Regions from separate parts of the Pseudarthrobacter sp. NBSH8 genome, predicted to be linked through region 4. Evidence: riboswitches for the same ligand, from Rfam matches in the RefSeq annotation. Region 4 holds a riboswitch; each other region holds the start of a gene.

Region 1 (3,545 bases), 1.1 Mb from region 4:
CGACGTCGAACGAGGAGTCAGCGAGGCCGGTGCCCTCTGCGGTCCCCTGGGTCGCGTAAACCCCCGGGTAGTGTGCCCGCAGCTGGTCCAGCATGTCCGGGGACGGGTCCACGGCGGAAACCGCCAGGCCGCGTTCCAGCAGCAGGGCGGTGAACTTGCCGGTCCCGGCGCCCACGTCCACAGCGTCCCTGGCTCCGGAAGGGATCAGCCAGTCCGCTGCTTCGGCGGGGTAGCCAGGGCGTACGCGCTGGTAATGTTCGCCGCCGTCCTGGAAACTCTGTCCGAGTTCCAGACGGCGTCCTTGCTCAAGCCTGGGGCCACCCCGTGCCACGTGCGGCCTCCTTCAACTGCGCCCATCGGTATCCTTCGAATTTACCGTATAGGCCTCCACCCGGTGGGTGGCCGTCAGGTCAGGAAGTACAGGACGAAAGGCTCAGTCAGTCGTCAAGGCATGGAGCCGCGCCTGCCGTGCCCGGCGTGTTGGGCGCCCAATGCGGGTAGGTGCGGGTGTCGTTAGCCGGAACCCAGCGGCCCGCGTCCACCACGTAGTCCCAGCCCAGTCCGGTCCGGCGGAGCTGTTCCAGGCCTGCGAGGAGCCGTTGGGCGTCCTCCAGTCGGGAGCCTACGCCGAAGCTGGCCCGCAGCGAACCGGAGGGAAGGCCGAGGCGCTTGAGGAGTGGGTGCGCGCAAAAGCGGCCGTCCCGGAGGCCAACTCCGTGCTCGGCCGACAGGTAGGCGGCCACGAGGCCCGCGTCGTATCCTGCCACGGAGAAGTTCACCACACCGATGGTGCCGGTTTCGGCGTCCGTATCCGAGAAGATCTGGTGCACGGTGACGCCGTCGATCTTCCCGAGCCCGTCCACCAGGAATGACCGGATGGCCGCTTCGTGGGCGTGCCAGTGGTCCTGGTCCAAGGATGCGATGACCTGGGTGGCGCGTGCCAGGGTGGCCGCACCCAGGACGTTGGGGGAGCCGCCCTCGTGCCGGGCCGGGCCGGTGGCCCAGCTGACGCCGTCGAGCTTGGCCTCGCGGACGGCGCCGCCGCCGGCAAGGTGGGGAGTACCGGCGTCGAGCCAGTCCGCGCGGCCCACCAGGACCCCGGAGCCGAAGGGCGCGTAGAGCTTGTGGCCGGAGAAGGCGAGGTAGTCGACGTCGTCGGTGCTGATATTGATGCGCCGGTGCGGCGCCAACTGCGCGGCGTCCACCACGATCCGCGCCCCGTACTCATGGGCGAGGGCGGCCAGGGCCTTGACCGGGAGGATCTCCCCGGTGACGTTGGAGGCGCCCGTGACCGCGAGGAGACTGACGTTGCCCTGCTCAAGTTCGGCGCGCAGGACCTCAAGGGTCCCTACGATGGTGTCCGCGGCGACGACGCTGCGGTGCGGGACGCCCTGCCACGGCAGGAGGTTGGCGTGGTGCTCGATGTCCAAATAAAGGACATCGCCATGCGGCCGTCCGTCCGTCGCCGGCAGGCAACCCGCCAGCAGGTTCAGCGAGTCGGTGGTGTTCCGGGTGAAGATGACGGAGTCGTCCGGGCGCCCGCCCACAAAGTCGCGGACGACGTTCCGGGCGTTCTCGTACACGGAGGTGCTGATCTGGGACGCAAAGCCCGCGCCTCGGTGGACGCTGGCGTAGAACGGCAGGATCTCGTTGAGGTAGGCGGACACCACGGAGAGGGCAGGAGCGGATGCGCCGTAGTCCAGATTTGCGTAGCGGACATGACCGCCCTGGATCAACGGTGCCTGGATTTCCGCGCCGGTGACGGCGGAAAGGGGCCGCCCGGCGATGGTAGCGGCATCGTTGAACAGTGCAGCGGCGTTGCTGGGGGAAACACTGTTGGGGGAGACGGTGGCAGTTGTCACGGAGACCTCACTCTAAAAGGACACCCGGCACCGGGAATCCGCGCTTGCCGTGTCCATTCCGGACCGGCCTGGTCGTCACCCGGGGCACCCCACCGCGAATGGAGGGTTGCCGGCCAGCAAACCGGGGTTTAGCGCTGGCACTCGTGACCTGTTAAGAGCGTAGAACATCTGCCGCTGCAGAAAGGAAGCCAGCCCAATGTTAAGGACTTTGTTACGCGCGTTTGAGGAACCGCGCATTTGTCGAAGATACGACGGCGGACGCCCCCTTGAGGAGGCATCCGCCGTCGATAATTCGAAGAAAGTGCCTAGAGGAGATCGTCCAGGTCCGGGTTCAGCCGCTTGAGCACCTCTGAGTGCAGGATGGAGTTCGTGGCCAGGGCGTTTCCGCCGAACGGCCCGTCCTGTCCCTCCAGAGAGGTGAAGCGGCCGCCGGCTTCCACCACGATGGGCACGAGGGCAGCCATGTCGTAGAGGTTCAGTTCGGGCTCGCAGGCGATGTCCACGGCACCTTCGGCCACCATGCAGTAGGACCAGAAATCGCCGTAGGCGCGTGTACGCCACACGTCTTCGGTCAGTCCCAGGAATTCATCCAGGTTGCCGCGTTCCTTCCAGCCGCCCAGGCTGGAGTAGGACAGGGAGGCATCCGAAAGCTTGGAGACGTCCGAGACCCGGAGCCGCGTTGCCGCGGCGAGGGACTTGCCCATGTAGGCGCCGGAACCCTTGGCGGCCCACCAGCGCTTGCCCAGCGCGGGGGCACTGACCACTCCTACCACGGGTTCACCTTCGTCCACGAGGGCTATCAGGGTGGCCCACACCGGGACGCCGCGGACAAAGTTCTTGGTGCCGTCGATGGGATCAATGATCCAGCGGCGGGAGCCATGGCCCGAACTGCCGAATTCCTCGCCCAGCACGGCGTCGCGGGGACGCGAGCGGGACAGCTGGCCGCGGATGGCTTCCTCCGCGGACTTGTCCGCGTCCGTTACCGGCGTCAGGTCCGGCTTGGTCTCGATGCGGAGGTCCAGTGCCTTGAAGCGGCTCATGGTCTGGTCGTCCACGGAATCTGCCAGCACATGGGCAAGGCGCAGGTCATCGTTGTAGCTCGAAGCGGGTTGGATCATGGTTCCAAACTACCGTCTCCGGGCCGTGGGGTTGGGGACGTCGGCTTTTGGCCCCTAGCCGATGCTGCCCAGTTCCTTGGTTTCCTGGCCCACCAGGCGCGGATCAGTGCCGAGCAGCCGCCGCAGGGACGCGAGCCGGGCCGGGCCGGTGGGGCCCGCTTGACCGGCCGCCACCCAGGCATCCACGCCGCAGTTGACGGCCGCGGTGTTGTGCTTGCAACCACGCTCGCAGGCATCCGTGCCCGGTTCCAGGTCCGGGAAGGACCTTAGTATCCGGTCCGGATCCACGTGGGCCAGGCCGAACGAGCGGATGCCAGGGGTGTCGATGATCCAGCTACCGGCGGGGGCGCCGGTCAGTTTCAGGGCAAGGGCCGACGACGACGTGTGGCGGCCGCGGCCGGTCACCGCGTTCACGCCACCGGTAGCCCGTTCGGCCCCGGTGAGCGCATTGACCATGGTGGATTTGCCCACGCCGGAATGGCCCAGCATCACCGAGACCTTGCCCTCGAGGTACGCGCGGAGTTGCGAGACCGCGTCTCCGTCCAGGCGGGCAGAGAGGCCGTCA
Region 2 (3,545 bases), 1.6 Mb from region 4:
GTCACGAGTGGACATTCCGCCGGAAAGCGGGAGGAGACCGGCCGGCTGACCACCTTCGTCACAATCCTGTTCCTGTCTGGGAAAGTCTTCCTACACTGAACGCAACCGAGCTGTGCCACACCACGTCAAGGAGCATTGAATGTCGAACGCATGGTCTTTCGAAACCCGCCAGATCCACGCTGGCCAGGAACCGGACAGCGCCACCGGCGCGCGGGCGCTCCCGATTTACCAAACGACGTCGTTCGTCTTCCCGAGCGCCGAAAGCGCCGCCAACCGGTTTGCCCTCGCGGAGCTCGCGCCGATCTACACTAGAATCGGCAACCCCACGCAGGATGCCGTGGAACAGCGGATTGCCAGCCTTGAGGGCGGGCTCGCTGCACTGCTGCTGAGCTCGGGACAGGCCGCTGAAGCCTTTGCCATCCTGAACATTGCCGAAGCCGGGGATCACGTCGTGGCCAGCCCCAGCCTGTACGGCGGGACGTACAACCTCCTGGCGCACACCCTCAAGAAGTTCGGCATATCCGTCACGTTTGTGGCTGACCCGGACAACCTAGACCAGTGGCGCGATGCCGTCCAGCCCAACACCAAGCTCTTCTTCGGCGAAGTGGTCTCCAACCCGCGTCAGGACGTGCTGGACATCGAAGGCGTGTCTGAGGTAGCTCACGACGCCGGCGTTCCCCTGATTGTGGACAACACCCTGTCCACCCCCTACCTCATCCGCCCGCTCGAATGGGGCGCGGACATTGTGGTCCACTCCGCCACCAAGTATCTGGGCGGGCATGGCTCGGCCATAGCCGGGGTGATTGTGGACTCGGGGAACTTCGACTTCGGCGCGGAGCCGGAACGGTTCCCGGGCTTCAGCACCCCGGACCCCACCTACAACGGGCTGGTGTATGCCCGGGACCTGGGGGCCGGCGGAGCCCTCGGTGCCAACCTGTCCTACATCCTCAAGGCCCGGGTGCAGCTGCTGCGCGACCTCGGCTCGGCAGTGTCACCGTTCAACGCATTCCTCATCGCCCAGGGCCTGGAGACCCTGAGCCTGCGGGTGGAGCGTCACGTGGCCAATGCCGTGGACGTTGCCCAGTGGCTTGAGGCAAGGGACGACGTCGAATCCGTCGCCTATGCAGGGCTGTCCTCCAGCCCCTGGTATGAGCGCGGCCGCAAATACGGCCCCAAAGGCACCGGTGCGGTGGTCTCATTCAACCTAGCCGGCGGCGCGGAGGCCGGGAAGCGCTTCGTGGATGCCTTGGAACTGCACTCCCACGTTGCGAACATCGGGGACGTCCGTTCACTGGTGATCCACCCGGCATCAACCACGCACAGCCAGCTCTCGCCGGAGCAGCAGGTCATCGCCGGGGTCACGCCGGGACTCGTCCGCCTGTCCGTGGGCATCGAACACATTGATGACATCCTGGCCGACCTGGAGGCCGGGTTCCGGGCGGCCAAGGGTGCGGCGGACCCTAACAAAGACGCGGCGGCCCCGCAGGAGTAGGGCTTCCGCGAAGTCACAACCAGTCACACGCTTAGCAATAGACCGGGGCTGTTCGTACACTCGAAGCAGGTCATGAGTGCCAGCGACAGCCCCGGCTTGCTGGCCGGCAACCCTCTTTTGCGGCGGGGTGCCCCGGGTGAGGACCTGGCCTGCTGGTCAATTGACGGTGGGCAAGCGCATAGAAAAGGTCCTTCCATGACGATTACGATTTCCCGTACTGCAGCCCCCGGAAACGGCGTGGTCCGTTACGCCAGCGTCGGCGGACTTGAGCTCGAAGCCGGCGGTTACCTCCCGGACGTCACCCTTGGCTATGAAACGTGGGGAACCCTCAACGCGGACGGCTCCAACGCCGTCCTGATTGAACACGCCCTGACCGGGAGCACGCACGTGACGCGCGGCGACAGCGACGAGCCCGGCTGGTGGGAGCAGCTGGCCGGACCAGGTGCGCCGGTGGACACCGACCGGTTCTTTGTGGTCTCCATCAACATTGTGGGTGGCTGTTACGGCTCCACCGGGCCATCCTCGATTGCCCCCGACGGCAAGCCATGGGGGTCGCGGTTTCCTTTGGTAACGCTGCGGGACACTACGGCGGCTGAGGCCAGGCTGGCTGACCAGCTGGGCATCCCGAGCTGGTACGCCGTGCTGGGCGGCTCCATGGGCGGCGCGCGGGCATTGGAATGGGCGGTCACCTACCCGGAACGGGTCCAGCGGTGCGCTGTTATCTCGATCGGTGCCGCCAGCACGGCCGAACAGATCGCGTTCGCCCAGGCGCAGACGCTCGCCATCCGCCAGGACAGCAATTTTAACGACGGCGACTATTATGGCGGTCCGCTGCCGGAGGACGGACTGGCCCTGGCACGGCGCATTGCGCACATCACCTATCGCTCCGCAGAGGAATTCGATGGGCGCTTCGGCCGGTCGGCCCAGCACCCGGAATCGCCGTTCCAGGCGGCAGCGCTGGGGGAGCGGGGCCGCTACCAGGTGGAAAGCTATCTGGACCACCAAGGCAAAAAGCTGGTGCGGCGCTTTGATGCCAACAGCTACATCGCCATCACCGACGCCCTTATGAGCCACGACGTCTGCCGCGGGCGGGGTTCCCTGAACGAGGCCTTGGGCCGGGCTACCGCCAGGTTCTTCGTGGCCGCCGTGGACAGTGACCGGCTGTATTTCCCGTCCCAGTCCCGTGAACTGGCTGACGCGCTCCCGGGTGACGTGGACGTGCACGTCATTGAGGCTCCGATCGGCCACGACGGCTTCCTGACCGAGATTGGCCAGCTGGGCCGCCAGCTCCGGAATACGTTCCTGATCTAAGCAGTTAGCCGTTCATGATGTCGGAGCGGCGCTTCATGTACTCCTCCATGGCCAGCTCGCCGCTGCTGTACTGCTGGTCGAGTTCGGCCAGTTTCCGGGCCCGGTATCCCTGCGGGCCCGACGGCGGCAGGGGAATGCCAGGGGCGGCAGGCTGCTTCGGTGCTTCCGCGCGCTGATCTGGCACCGACTGGCCGGTGGGCTGCGGCTGGCCGTACGGCGGGAACTGCTGGTCCGCGGAAGGAATCGGCTGCATGGGCGGCAGCGGCTGGCTCGGCGGCAGGGGCTGCGGGCTCATGATCTGGCGGAAGCCGCCACTCATGTAATCCTGCTGCGTGTAGCCATCACGGGGCTGTTTATTCTGCGGCCCAGGATACTGTTCGCTGCCTGGGTACTGCCCGCCGCCTGGAAACTGTTCGGGGTAGCGACCGGAAAAGCTCTGCTCCTGGTTCCGTTTGTTGACGGACTTCCGGTACATCCGCATCGCCATCGGTACTACGAACGACAGAATGATGATCCAGAAAAACAAGCTGTTCACGGTGTAGCGCCTCTCATATGTGTCCTTCCAGCTTAACCCCGGAGCTCACACGCACGGCCGGGATCCCCAGAAAGGCTCCATGCCGGTCCACGGCATCCTGCACGGCATCGCTGTTCCCTGGGCCACGCCGGGCCGCCTCTAGCGCCGGGCGTCGGTGGTGCCCGGGGGCCCCTCGCCGGATCCCAACGGAACGCCCGGGCCAAACAC
Region 3 (3,545 bases), 610 kb from region 4:
CGGGTCCAAGGCGCTCACGTCCACGGCGCGGGCATGGACATCCAAACCGACGCTTGCACGCTCGAACATAGCAGAAACCTCTCAATTTCAAATGTGGCCATACCGGGGCTGGACCGGCAGCACCACCGTCCGTGCGTGAAGCGTTGCAACGACGGCTGAAATCCGCCATGGGGTCATTTGAGCCAGTTCCCGCCGCGGAGAACTCCAGCCAGTGCGAGGTCCTTGTCCACCACGACTGCATCCGCACGGAGCCCACGGCGGAGTCCCCCTAGTTCATCGGATAAGCCGAGGACAGCGGCCGGAACGGCCGTAGCGGAGAGTACTGCGTCTTCCAGCCGGACGCCGGCCGCGACGGTTCGCCGGAGGACATCGAGCATCGTCGCTGTACCGCCCGCGAGGGAGCCCGTGGCGTCCAGCGTGGCGACACCGCCCGTCACGGTGACGGGGGAAGGCCCGAGCATGTAGTTACCGTCGGTAAGCCCGGCGGCTGCCATGGAGTCTGAGACCAGAACGATGTTGGTGGCACCCACCAGCTGGAACACAGTGGTCACGATGGCCGGATCAAGGTGCGCGCCGTCCGCTATGAGCTCGACGATCGCCTTGTCCTCCTGCGCGGCGCGTAGGCAGGCGGCGACCGGACCCGGGGAGCGGTGATGCATGGGAGGCATTCCATTGAAGAGGTGGGTTACCGTGGGAAGCGAGCGGATGCCTTCGAAACCGGCCGACAGAAGGCCTTCGCGTGCCGCGACAAGGGAGGCCGCTGCCGTGGCGTCATCGCAGTCCGTATGTCCCAGAGAAGGGGTCACGCCGTGCCTGGTCATGAGGCCCACCAGGTTAGCCGCCCCGGGCAGTTCCGGGGCGTACGTCATGGTGACCAGTTTGCCGTCAGCTGCCTGGAGCAGCTCCTCCATGAGCTCAGAGTTCGGCCACAGGAGGAATTCCGGGTTCTGTGCGCCGCATCGGGCGCGCGATAAAAAAGGGCCTTCGAGGTGGATGCCCTCGATGAGTCCTTCGTCCGTGAGCCCGGCAAAGAGCTCGATCCCCCGCAAAAGGTCCTCCCGGGAGGCTGTCACCATGCTGGCAAGGAGCGTTGTCGTGCCCGAGCGATGCAGGAAGTCGATGGCCTTCCGCGCTGAAACCTCGTCGCCGCTAGGGAAGTCACCGCCGTTTCCGCCGTGGCAATGCAGGTCAATAAACCCGGGCAGGATCAATCCGCCGGTCGGAACTTCGTGACAGACCGTTTCCGCGGACGCCGGGTAGTTGAATAGCGTCTCATGGAACCCGGCGGTGGGCCCAGCGTAGACGATTCGGTCACCTTCGACGACGAGAACACCCTTTTCAGTGACACGCCTGTCGCTTACGACTGTTCCCGCGATGAACTGGCGGCGTTGCGTGGCCGAATGTGTTTCCGGAGAACTCATGAATCGATTCTCCGTCACATTTCCCCGGCAAGTGACTCAATGGCACCGGCCGTGGTCGAAACAGCGGGCAAGGATGTCCCCAGAGTCCGCGCGTGTACGCCACCACTATCCGCACAAACCGCGTAGTGCCCGCGGAGCAGGAGAAATCTAATCGGCTGCCCCGCAGGCTGCCCCCTCAAAGCAATCGTAACTATGAGCTGCATATTTTCGGCGCACCATTGGGCAGGATGAATTGAATGGGAGAGCCTGTGAATCAGTTCCCGCGAAGCCGTAGTCCAGCATCTTTCCCATGTTTCGCCGACCTTGAATTCGACGAGGCCGCAAACCGTGTCCACTATCGGCAGGACCCGAATATATACCTCTTGGGTCTCGTCCATGGCGCCGGACGAGACGGTGCAATCAGAAACGGTTTCACATGGCACACTAGGGGCCTTTCACGAGTGCTCTTACCAATTGGGGGTTTGTCATTAGTTCCCGATTGGTCGCTTCTTCATCCGATCCACCCTTGAACATGGGGTTGGCGTGTGACCAGTCGGAGCTTGGCGCCACATCTCATGAAGTACCTCGCAGCCTACTCCCGATTATTTGGATTTTCCTCGGCATTGCCACCACCAGGGACGCTTCACGGAAGATTTCCTTATCGGCAGAGAGCTGACAGTGCGCCTGTTCGCCAGGGCAACGCGCCCCACTGCCATCTCACGCTCGTTGTCGTGCCGGCCGCTGCCCTGACGTACAGTGGTGTCTTTGTGCCGCCGCTTGCAGGCCTGGGCCAGGGGCGGCCCGGGGCGTCCGCAGGTCGTTTGGACGCTCCCGGAGTCTGCCTCTGGGACGGCTTCCCCCAATGTGGCGTACATTTGCGGGGATTAGTTGTCGTTCCGGCCAAGTCGAAAGACGGCGAGCTCAGTCCGCCAGTTCTTCCGCCAGCACCAGACCCTGACCGCCCGGTCCCAGGTCAGGCTCTGTTCGGAGCTCGACGGTAATGCCGGACTTTTCGAGCTCCAGTACCTTGACGGTGTTGACGCCGCGCCGGATCATCGGTGAAGGAATGTATAGGGTAGCCTGCGGCCCCACGTCCCAGTAACGGCCGAGCAGGAAGCCGTTGATCCAAACGAAGCCCTTCCCGAAGCCGGGCAACGCGAGGTAGGTGTCGGCGGGCGCCTCTGCCGCGAACTCGGCCGAAGCAAGCCTCCCGAGCTCGTCCGGACCCCATTCGGTCAAAGGCACCGGTGTCTGGGTCCAGTGGAAGGTGAAACGCTGGTTCACCAGGACTCCGTCGAGGATGCCCTTGCCGTGGCCCGTTAATGGCCCGTAATTGATCCGGCCGAGGTTTTCCACCAGGATTTCCAGCCTGGCGGGGGTGCCGGTGCCGGTGACCTTCAGGCCTTCGGCGGCGTTGGTGTCATCGAGGATGCCGGCAAAAACCCCGTCCACCCAGATGTAGGCGCGGTCGTTCAGCCCCATGATCTTCAACGGTGTTTCCGCAGGTTTTCCCGGTTGCCCCGGCAGCACGGCGTCGGCGGAATAGAGCACCATGCCGGCGTCCAGCCCGAGCTGTTCGAAGGACAGCGGCCTGACGCTCTGAACAGGTTCCCCTGCGGCACGGACCAGGTCCAACAGTTCCACGCCCGGTGCCACGGGGAGGGTCTGTGCGGGCAGCACAGGTGCCGCTGCCAGGAGTTCAGTCGGCAGTTCCGGGACGTTGTTGCCCTCCAGGCCCCGGGCGCGGAAGAACTCCGTCCGCAGGGCGTGGAACTTCGGCGTCAGCGCACCGTTCTCCGCGATGGGAGCGTCGGAGTCGTAGCTGCTGACGGTCGGCTGGAGTTTTTTGCCGTCGTGGTTGCTGCCGGATCCAAGGCCGAAGTTGGTGCCGCCGTGTGCCATGTAAATACAAACTGAACCGTCAAGGTCCAGGATCTTTCGGATCTCCGCGGCCGCGTCGGCGGCATCGCGGACGTGGTGGCGTTCGCCCCAGTGATCGAACCAGCCGCTCCAGAATTCCACGTTGAAGAACGGCTCACCCGGCCGGCGCCGCTGCCATGTGGCCACGGCTTCATCGCCGCGGCTGCCAAGGGTTGCCGTCGCCCAGGTTCCCTCGATGGCGCCGCCGTCCAGGAAGTAGTCGTT
Region 4 (3,545 bases):
GTCATCTTCGGAGGACTGCCGATGTTCCACACCTTCGGCCAGACGTGCGTACTCAACACCGGGCTGCGGGCGGGGGCCACCATCGTGATGCTGCCCAAGTTCAGCGGGGATGCAGCCCTGGATGCCCTCGCCCGGCACAACATCAACGTCTTCTTCGGCGTGCCCACCATGTACATCGCCATGCTCGAAGCCGCCCGCACCAACACCGGCCGGTCCAACGCCCTGCGCTACTGCATCTCCGGCGGCGCGTCCCTGCCTGTGGCGGTGATGGACAGGTTCAAGACGGAATTCGGCTCGGACATTTACGAAGGCTACGGCCTGACCGAGACGTCCCCGGTTGCCACCTTCAACCATGTAGGCAAAGCGCCGCGGCCCGGAACGGTAGGCCAGGCCATTTGGGGAGTCCAGGTGGAGATCGCCCGCGCGGACGTCCAGGATGCCATCGAGCTGCAGCCCACGGGCGAGTTAGGCGAGCTGGTGGTCCGGGGGCACAACCTCTTCACGGGCTACCTCAACCGGCCCGAAGCCACCGCAGAGGCTGTGGTGGACGGTTGGTTCCGGACCGGCGACCTGGGCACCAAGGACGGGGACGGCTACCTCCGGATCCTGGACCGGAAGAAGGAGATGATCATCCGGAACGGCTTTAACGTCTACCCGCGCGAGGTAGAGGAAGTCCTCAGCCGGCACGATGCAGTCCTGAGCGTTGCCGTCTATGGCGTCCCCGACGAAACCCACGGGCAGGAGGTGGCGGCCGCCGTCGTCCTCAATCCGGGCAGCAGCGCCACCGTTGATGAGTTGCGGGACTTCGCCGCCGCGGAATTGGCGGCCTATAAGTATCCGCGGATCATTACCCTAGTCACCGAATTCCCCACCGGCCCCAGCGGCAAGGTCCTCAAGCGCGAACTCACCGCCCGGTACAGCGCCGCCGATACTCCAACAGGGTGATCAGGCGGGAATGATGCGGAACAGGAAACGCGTCCGGACCATGACCCACAGGAGCCCCAGGATCACGGCGTAGGCAGCCGTGTTGAGGAGAATGGCGCCCTGCTGCAGCGCCGGGATGGTTCGCTGACCGGACCCGTCATGAGGCCGGACGCGTCCAGCCGGGCACTTGCCGCTGCGGCCACGTCGGCTGCGGGGCTGTAGCAGACTTCAGTCTGCAGGAGGAACGGCTTGTCCCGTTGCGCCACGTAGGTGGCGTAGAAGTCCTCGTTTGCCTGCTCCGGTCAGCATCCCGGCCAGTTCCCCGGGGGCAGCCACGGTGTTGACGGCTGCCGTTCCGGCGGTGTCGTCATGGTAGGCCGACAGCCCTAACCATTCCACGGCGTCTTCCCCGGGAGAGTACGGCGCGTAAGCGGCATCGGTGCCGTCCCAGATGCCGTCGCCGTTGGTGTCCGACAGGGCAAAGCGGTAGTCCCGCCCCAGCCCCGGAAGCCCGCCGAAATCCTGGTGATCTCGGCGGCAAATGACTGGGCGGCGTCGTCGTCGATCTGCTGCAGCGGAACCGTGGGTTTGACGGTGAGCATGGCATGGGAGCCCAGGGCTGCAGCCTGGTCCAGGAACTGCCGGATAGCGATGGTTTCCGAGGACCGGAAGGGGATGGAAATGTCATGGCCCAGCAGAGCCGGCGTCGCTCCGGGACTGTGTTGGCGGCGCGGGCGGCGGCCGGCGCCTTTGCAAACTCTGTCTGCCTCACCTTTGGGTCCGGTTCAGCCATGCTTGGCCTCAGGTCCCAGGTCCCAGGTCCCAGGACCACCAGCGGCATCAGACGCTGCGCACGGGCGACCCCGACGAGGGTCTGCGGTCCCGCCCCCACTCGGTTGTCCCGTCAGCGCCGGGGTTACGGAAACACGCGTTGGTTACGGAACATGACGACGGCGGCGGTGCGGCGGGGCGGGGCGAGTGTTACGTTTTTGGGGAGTAATGAGAACCGGCGCCAAGCCCTGACTGGCCGGTCGGCAACCCTCCCTTTCGCGGCGGGGTGCCTCAGGTGAATACTCGGCATATCGACCCATTCGAGCTGCAAGCGTGAAAGAAGGAGTTCCGTCGTGTCTGACGCCCCCGCCCCTGAAAAGAAACTGTCGTACCGGCTTGTCACCGGGCCGGACGACAGGTCTTTCTGTGAACGGATTTCCACTGCCCTGGCCGAAGGGTATGTCCTGCACGGCAGCCCGGCCGCGACGTCCAACGGAGGTGTTGTGATCGTTGCGCAGGCACTCATCCTCCCGTCGGCCATCGCCACCGCCGATGCCGCCGTCGCCTCTGCCGTGGAAGACCTCGATTTCGACGGCGAGGGCCACGCGTGAGCTACGCCGGAGACCTCACCCCGCAGGAAGCCTGGGCCAAGCTGGAGCAGGGCGCCATCCTGGTGGACGTCCGGACCGAAGGCGAATGGGCCCACATCGGCATCCCCGACACCAAGGCCACGGACAACGATCCCCTGTTCATCCCGTGGACCTTCCCCGGCGGCATCCCCAACTCGGATTTCATCACCGACCTGACACAGCAGGCACCGGAGGACGACGGCGCCGAACTGGTGTTCCTCTGCCGCTCGGGCCAGCGCTCCATCGCCGCCGCCATCGCCGCGACGCAGGCCGGCTTCACCTCCTACAACGTCCTGGAGGGTTTCGAAGGCGAGCCGGACCGCTACGGCGAGCGCACCGTCAACGGCTGGAAAAACCGCGGCCTCCCCACCAACCTGGGAATAACGAAGTGACCTTCAACGAAGACGCCGCCGGCTGGAGCGCCGAAACGCAGGCCGTCCGCGGCGGGCTGAACCGCACCAACTTCCAGGAGACCACCGAGCCGGTCTTCCTGAACTCCGGCTTCGTCTACGAGTCCGCTGCCGCCGCCGAGCGCGCCTTCACCGGCGAGGACGAACGCTTCGTCTACTCCCGGTACGGCAACCCGTCCGTGGCCACCTTCCAGGAACGCCTTCGCCTGCTCGAAGGCACCGAAGCGTGCTTTGCGACGGCATCTGGCATGTCAGCGGTCTTCACCGCCCTGGGCGCCCTGCTGGCGGCCGGCGACCGGGTGGTTGCCGCGCGTTCACTGTTCGGCTCCTGTTTTGTGATCCTGAACGAGATCCTGCCGCGCTGGGGCGTGGAAACCGTGTTCGTTGACGGCCCGGACCTCGAACAGTGGGCTGCTGCACTGTCGGAACCCACCACCGCAGTGTTCTTCGAATCGCCATCCAACCCGATGCAGGAAATCGTGGACATCGCCGCGGTCAGCGAACTGGCGCACGCCGCCGGGGCCACCGTCGTCGTCGACAACGTCTTCGCCACTCCCCTGCTGCAGCGCTGCGGCCAGCTGGGCGCGGACGTGATTGTGTACTCCGGCACCAAGCACATCGACGGCCAGGGACGCGTCCTGGGCGGTGCCATCCTGGGCACCAAGGAGTTCATCGACGGCCCGGTCAAGCAGCTCATGCGGCACACCGGCCCGGCCCTCTCCGCGTTCAACGCCTGGGTGCTGACCAAAGGCCTGGAGACCATGGCGCTGCGCGTGAACCACTCGTCCGCGTCCGCTCTGCGGCTGGCGGA

What was found. Region 4 has a riboswitch for S-adenosylmethionine ahead of FYJ92_RS17545 (DUF1737 domain-containing protein). Riboswitches for the same ligand answer to the same signal wherever they lie in the genome.
Region 1: another riboswitch for S-adenosylmethionine. It lies ahead of FYJ92_RS12195 (aminotransferase class V-fold PLP-dependent enzyme); the one in region 4 lies ahead of FYJ92_RS17545 (DUF1737 domain-containing protein).
Region 2: another riboswitch for S-adenosylmethionine. It lies ahead of FYJ92_RS06055 (homoserine O-acetyltransferase); the one in region 4 lies ahead of FYJ92_RS17545 (DUF1737 domain-containing protein).
Region 3: another riboswitch for S-adenosylmethionine. It lies ahead of FYJ92_RS01520 (N-acetylglucosamine-6-phosphate deacetylase); the one in region 4 lies ahead of FYJ92_RS17545 (DUF1737 domain-containing protein).

The regions. Positions count from the first base shown of each region.
Region 1 is NZ_CP043178.1:2,651,469-2,655,013, reverse strand. Features, by position in the region: gene FYJ92_RS12200 (class I SAM-dependent methyltransferase) at 1-331, opposite strand, end outside; gene FYJ92_RS12195 (aminotransferase class V-fold PLP-dependent enzyme) at 438-1,862, opposite strand; SAM riboswitch class IV at 1,898-2,011, opposite strand; gene hisN (histidinol-phosphatase) at 2,168-2,980, opposite strand; gene FYJ92_RS12185 (ribosome small subunit-dependent GTPase A) at 3,035-3,545, opposite strand, start outside.
Region 2 is NZ_CP043178.1:1,325,928-1,329,472, forward strand. Features, by position in the region: gene FYJ92_RS06050 (bifunctional o-acetylhomoserine/o-acetylserine sulfhydrylase) at 140-1,492, shown strand; SAM riboswitch class IV at 1,561-1,675, shown strand; gene FYJ92_RS06055 (homoserine O-acetyltransferase) at 1,688-2,803, shown strand; gene FYJ92_RS06060 (hypothetical protein) at 2,808-3,338, opposite strand; gene FYJ92_RS06065 (SGNH/GDSL hydrolase family protein) at 3,477-3,545, opposite strand, start outside.
Region 3 is NZ_CP043178.1:335,845-339,389, reverse strand. Features, by position in the region: gene FYJ92_RS01520 (N-acetylglucosamine-6-phosphate deacetylase) at 174-1,421, opposite strand; SAM riboswitch class IV at 1,859-1,981, opposite strand; gene FYJ92_RS01515 (beta-galactosidase family protein) at 2,322-3,545, opposite strand, start outside.
Region 4 is NZ_CP043178.1:3,783,317-3,786,861, forward strand. Features, by position in the region: gene FYJ92_RS17540 (long-chain fatty acid--CoA ligase) at 1-945, shown strand, start outside; SAM riboswitch class IV at 1,920-2,035, shown strand; gene FYJ92_RS17545 (DUF1737 domain-containing protein) at 2,049-2,306, shown strand; gene FYJ92_RS17550 (rhodanese-like domain-containing protein) at 2,303-2,716, shown strand; gene FYJ92_RS17555 (O-succinylhomoserine sulfhydrylase) at 2,713-3,545, shown strand, end outside.